Regions from separate parts of the Bacillus sp. UNC322MFChir4.1 genome, predicted to be linked through region 1. Evidence: predicted binding sites of a transcription regulator. Region 1 holds the regulator's gene; the other holds the start of a gene.
The links. Region 1 encodes Rex, which represses fermentation and respiration genes when NADH is low (regulators of the CRP and FNR family bind a similar motif). Its sites were predicted from a motif close to TTGTGAAATATTTCACAA; they were not measured.
Positions count from the first base shown of each region.

Region 2: BR72_RS12180 (lactate permease LctP family transporter) is a predicted target of Rex. The motif match lies at 1,476-1,493, and genes of this name have one in related genera.

Region 1 is NZ_JQKQ01000052.1:4,312-7,502, reverse strand. Features, by position in the region: gene BR72_RS16385 (CPBP family intramembrane glutamic endopeptidase) at 170-898, shown strand; gene BR72_RS16380 (YdiK family protein) at 901-1,098, shown strand; gene BR72_RS16375 (redox-sensing transcriptional repressor Rex) at 1,125-1,754, opposite strand; gene BR72_RS16370 (ABC-F family ATP-binding cassette domain-containing protein) at 1,938-3,191, shown strand, end outside.
Region 2 is NZ_JQKQ01000029.1:7,639-10,829, forward strand. Features, by position in the region: gene BR72_RS12180 (lactate permease LctP family transporter) at 1-1,429, opposite strand, end outside; gene BR72_RS12185 (ArsR/SmtB family transcription factor) at 2,107-2,394, shown strand; gene BR72_RS12190 (acid-soluble spore protein H) at 2,554-2,733, shown strand; gene BR72_RS12195 (peptide MFS transporter) at 2,766-3,191, opposite strand, start outside.

The DNA of each region.
Region 1 (3,191 bases):
TCTAAAAGAAAGGAGGTTTTATGTCGTTTGCTAACTTTCATATGATAGAGATTCCATCTTTTTTTCATCTTCACCTATGTTACAATAAGAAAGATGCCATAAGTTGTTTTCTCTATGGATAGAGCATTTTCCTTTTTCTTTACAAAAAATCCAAAAAGGAGTTATGGAATTGAAGAGACAATATTGGTGGGTTATTGTTACATATATTTTGATGCAATTATCAGGTATAGTTGGAGGATTGATTCTTCTAAAAAGCGGAGTATACAATAATGGGCACCGGACCCTTGATGAAAAAATCCAACTAGCTACTGCACATTGGGGGCTGATAAGCTTCTTTATCGCTCTTATTATCATCCTTGTGTTACTACGTAATGATACAGAATCTGAAAAATGGAATCGCGGAAAAACAAATCTCCCCGCTACGATAGGGTGGATTATTTTAGGAGTTTTCCTTGCCTTATTTGCCCAGGTCATTGCTGGCACAATTGAAACACAAGTTTTTAAAATTAAAGCGGAATCTGAAAATACACAAAACATTATCGGCATTATAAGAGCTGTGCCATTATTTATGATTGTTTCATCTATATTTGCCCCTATTCTTGAGGAGATTGTATTTAGAAAAATTCTATTTGGCACACTATATAAACGATATAACTTCTTTATCGCAGCAATCATAAGTTCGCTTATATTTGCTATCATTCATTTTGACCCTACACATTTATTAGTGTATATTTCCATGGGGCTTGTTTTTTCATTTTTATACGTACAAACAAAACGAATTATTGTACCAATTATGGCTCATGTTATGATGAATACAAATGTTATGTTAATTACATTCGTACTTCGTCCCTATCTAGAAAAAGCTGAAAAACTGCAAGGATTCATCGGAGGATTTTAAACATGCGAAATTCACCATTTGTTATGGCAACTTTGTATTTTCTTCTAGGGTGTATTTTTACATACTTAGCAATTACAAGTGTAAAAGATACAATTTGGAACTTTTACACAATACTACTTGCTATAATGGCAACAATTGATTTTAATTTTGCACTTCGCATTCTTTTTTCTAAAGCGAAAAAAGATAGTAAGAAGAAATAATAAAAACGCAGGAATTTCCTGCGTTTTTATTGTGGATAATTTTTTAAAAAGTACACGAGCGTTTGTAATTCTACTGCTAAATCAATATGATGAATTCGAATATGTTCTGATAAATTTAACCTAGCAGGTGTAAAGTTTAAAACACCTTGTATGCTCGTATGCGATAAGCGATCTGCTACAGCTTGCGCAACAGAAGCAGGCACTGTTAATATTGCCACTTTTATATCACCGGATAGTCTCTCTTCTAATTCATCCAGATGATATACTGGAATCCCGCCGATTTCTTTTCCAACTTTCTCTTCATCAACGTCAAACGCCATCTCAATTTTTGTATTATTATTTTTCGTAAAATTGTAATGTAAGAAAGCTGTACCTAAATTACCTACCCCTATTAACGCTACGCGTGTTACATCGTCTTGATCAAGTGTTTCGCGGAAAAACGACAATAAATAATTTACATTATAGCCATATCCCTTTTTCCCTAATGCTCCAAAATATGAAAAGTCTCTTCGAATTGTCGCTGAATCCACCTTCACTGCTTCGCTTAATTCTGCTGATGATACGCGTTGCTTACCAGATAACGATAGGTTTTGGATAAATCGATAGTATAGAGGCAATCTTTTGGCAGTTGCCTGCGGAATTTTAGGCTGCTCCATGCAACCCCCTCCTCTCTTCCTATCTGTTCAAGTGATTGAAACATGTACGGAAGTTTAGCATTGATAGTTTTCCTTGTATAATAGAGAGAGAATTTCTCTATTTATGTTCAACTATACACTATTTTTAGTATGATTGAGAAATATAATCATGGCAAAGTTAAGAAAATATTTGAGGTGAAAACATTGATTTTACTACAAGTGAATAATCTTTCCAAGCTATTCGCGGCTGAAGTGATTCTTTCAAACATTAAGTTAGAAGTACAGACGCGTGATCGCATTGCACTTGTCGGGCGTAATGGCGCTGGAAAGTCTACATTATTAAAAATTATTGCCGGAGAATTATCCCATGACGGCGGCGAAATTATAAAGCCGAAAGATGTATCTATCGGTTACTTAGCACAGCATACCGGTCTTGAAACATCGTTAACGATTTGGGATGAAATGCTAACGGTATTTCTTCACTTACAACGTATGGAGAAAGAACTCCGCAGACTAGAGCAAGAAATGGGAAAAGAAGAAAATTTCACAAATGGAACCATTTATGAAAAATTGTTAGCAGAATATGATCGCCTACAATTAAATTATAAAAATGAAGGTGGCTATCAATACGAAGCTGATATTCGCTCTGTTTTAAGCGGGCTTGGTTTTCCTCCTGAAACACACAAAACAACAATCTCAACACTAAGCGGTGGACAAAAAACTCGCTTAGCCCTTGGTAAGCTATTATTGACGAAACCAGATTTGCTTATTCTCGATGAGCCAACCAACCATTTAGACATCGAGACATTAACGTGGCTTGAGCAATATTTACAAGGTTATCCTGGTGCTATTTTAATCGTTTCACACGATCGGTACTTTCTAGACAGACTTGTCACGCAGGTCTATGAGATTTCCAATAAACAAAGTCGAAAGTACACAGGAAACTACAGTAGATACTTAGATCTTAAAGCGTCCCTATATGAACAAGAGATGAAACGTTATGAGAAGCAACAAGAAGAAGTAACAAAATTACAAGAATTTGTCCAAAAAAATATCACTCGTGCTTCCACAACAAAACGGGCGCAAAGTCGCCGAAAACAATTAGATCGTATGGAACTTCTGGACAAACCAATCGGCGATACAAAATCCGCTTCTTTCCACTTTGATATCGATAAACAAAGTGGTAATGATGTATTACAAGTAAGCGATGTGACAATTGGCTATGAGAATGAGCCCATTATTCAAAACATTCGTTTCCGATTAACGCGAGGTGATAGTGTTGCGCTCGTCGGTCCAAATGGAATTGGAAAATCCACCTTATTAAAATCTCTTGTGGATAAACTTCGTCCTTTAAACGGTACTATTTCGTTTGGTTCTAACGTTTCTATCGGATATTATGACCAAGAACAAGCAAACTTAACATCATCAAAACGTGTATTGGATGAACTTTGGGATGAT
Region 2 (3,191 bases), on a different contig from region 1:
TAGAAGGAACGATATCTAATTGAGCAGCTGTAACTGCTTGAAGGGGCGCAAATAGAGAGCCGCTTGATACGACTGAACCAGTTAAGAATACGCCGATCCAACCTAAGATTGGAGACAGAATTGGGAATGCATCTCCAGTAGATGATAAAGCTAATCCAAGAGTTGAAGACATACCAGAATAGTTTGTTACATATGCTAATGCAATTACACTACAGATTGTATAAATTGGTGTTTTTAACTCTTTTAATGTTTCAATAGCTAATTCTTTTATTAACTTACCGTTTACACGGAATACAAGTAAAGATACGATAATTGCAAGTACAATTGCAGTAGTTGTTGATGAGAATACATCTAATTTAAAGACTGCTGGAAATGGTGTATTTGCTTTAACGATTGGCGCTGTTTTCATTACGTGATTGTGCAGGCCAGGTACTTGAAGATTCCATACTAAGTTACTTAATGCACCATTTGGAGCGAATAAAGCTTTGATTGCTTTTAAGTTAAAAATTGTTACAAATGCAGTTAAGAATACAAATGGTGACCAAGCGTATAAAATTTGTTTCATAGTATAACTATGTTTTTCTTGTTTATTTGGTTTATCTTGTGCTGAAGATTTTGGTTGCCACACACGTAAGAATAATGCTAATGCAATCATGCTAACTACAGCTGCGAAAATATCAGTAAGTTCTGCACCAAGGAAATATGTTACAACGAACTGAGTAAGAGCGAAAGAACCGCCGCTTACAAGAATACCTTGCCAAGTTTCTTTAATTCCTTTGAAACCATCAACGATTGCAACAAGTAAGAATGGTAAGATGAAACTAATAAATGGTAAAATTCCAACTGCATGACGGCCAACAGTTAATGCGTCAAGTTGTGTTAATTGAGCGGGTACTGTAACTGGAATACCCATTGCACCCATCGCACCGCCGGCAATGTTAGCAACTAAGCAGATACCTGCTGCTTTTAATGGATCAAATCCCATACCTACAAGCAGTGCTGCTGTAATAGCAACTGGTACACCAAAACCTGCTGCACCTTCTAAGAAAGCTCCGAAAGAATAAGCAATCAATAATACTTGAAGACGAGGATCGCTTGTAATGCTAGAAATACTATCACGAATGACGTTAAATTGTTCAGTTTTTACAGTTAGTTTGTAAAGGAAAATTGCTGCGATAACAATTGTACAAATTGGGTAAAATCCAGCTACTACACCAAATGCAGCGGAGGATACCGCCATAGTTGCTGGCATTTTATAGACAAATATAGAAAGAATGATAGCTAAAATCACACTATAAAATCCAGATATGTATCCTTTCATCTTAAAGACTGTTAAGCATAGTACAAAAAATAAAATTGGAATTGCGGCTACAAGTGCTGATAGCCAAATATTGTGTAAGGGGTCATAAACTTGTGTCCATGTATTCATAATTGCGACATCTCCTATATATAATATGTGAATTTATTCACATTTAATGTGAAATGTTTCACAAATAAATTACATGTTTAGTATATCCTCGTTAAACACTATTGTCAATGTGAAAATAGTATTATTGTTTCGTAGAATCCGTAATTGTAAAAGTTCCGCAGAAATAAAGGGGGGATATATAGTAAAGAGTATGATGTTGTTTATCCCGCATTAACGGGCAGTAATACTCCCGCCTCAAAATTCAGCAAAAGCAAAGAAGTTAGGTGGGAGATAAACTGCCCGTAAAAGCCCGATTGGTTCAACTAATAATCAGTGGGGGATGAAGAAAACCCCCACTGATTAAAGTTTCACTTTATAAATCCTTGTATCATTTTTAGCTCGCTACTATAAATTTTTGGGATTTGAATAATTAATCATAAACATTATTATGGATACAAAAAAAATATAACAAAAATGTTGAGAAATTTATTTTCGAAAGGAAGGAATTCCCTAGCAGATACTTTGCTTTTTTTCTAAGCAGTATAGTATAATGTTCAAATATCCAAAGAGAGTTTTCTCTCTATAATAAAGGAGGAATGTGGTTTTTATTATAGGAAGTAATTGAATATAGAATGGGATAACGAAATAGAAATATAAAAAATAAATATGTATAAATATAAAAAAAATGAGGGGAAAATATGTGTCAAAATCAATTCGATTGTCGTATTTCAGAAGATGATGTACAAATGTTACGAGCACTAGCTCATCCGCTTCGTCTTCGTCTTGTAATGGAGCTGATGCAGCGTGGAATTTGTAATGTAACACAATTGCAGGAAGTATTAGAAATTCCGCAATCTACAGTATCGCAACATTTAACAAAATTAAAACAAAATAAAGTTGTACGTTTTGAAAGACGTGGCTTAGAAGTATATTATGAAGTAAACAATGAGAAAGTAAACGGGATTTTAAAAACGTTATTTTCTTAAAATTAAAATATTGTGAAAAAAATGGGTGTGTATGTATACATACCTATTTTTTTATCTTCAAATTGTGGAGAAATAAAGAGAAGAGGTTACATGGGATAAAATTCATCCAGACACGGCAATATAAAAAAGAATGTAATAAACAATAAGGAGGGAACAATGATGGATATAAAACGAGTAAAACAAATTTTATCATCATCAAGTAGAATTGACGTTACATATCAAGGTGTGCCTGTTTGGATCGAAAGCTGTGATGAGACAAGTAGGATTGCTAATGTACACGATATAAAAACACCAGATGAAACAGTTCAAGTAGATATCACTGCATTAGAGGAGCATTAAAAAAAGCGGAGAAATTTCTCCGCTTTTTTTCTTTATTCCATCATATGTGCAATTTTTTTAGAGAACATAAGAAGTACTACGCCTAATACAATAACGATAATACCGATGCTTGCAAATACTTCTAAGTAACCTAAAGATTGTGTGAAGGAAGCTAGTGCCCCAGCTAGGTAGTTTGCCATACCAGAACCTGCTAACCATACTCCCATTAATAGAGATGCTAATTTTACAGGAGCAATTGCACTTACCATTGATAGACCGATTGGTGATAAGAATAACTCACCAATTGTATGGAATAAATATGTGAAGACGATGAATAATAAATTCGCTTTCGTAGCAATATGTGCTTCATCGCTTCCAGTTTTCAGAACAGCTAATGTTAAAACAAGATAACCAATTCCTAGTAAAATCATACCAAGTGCCATTTTTGTTGGAACTTTTAAGTCGCCATTTTTTGTTTT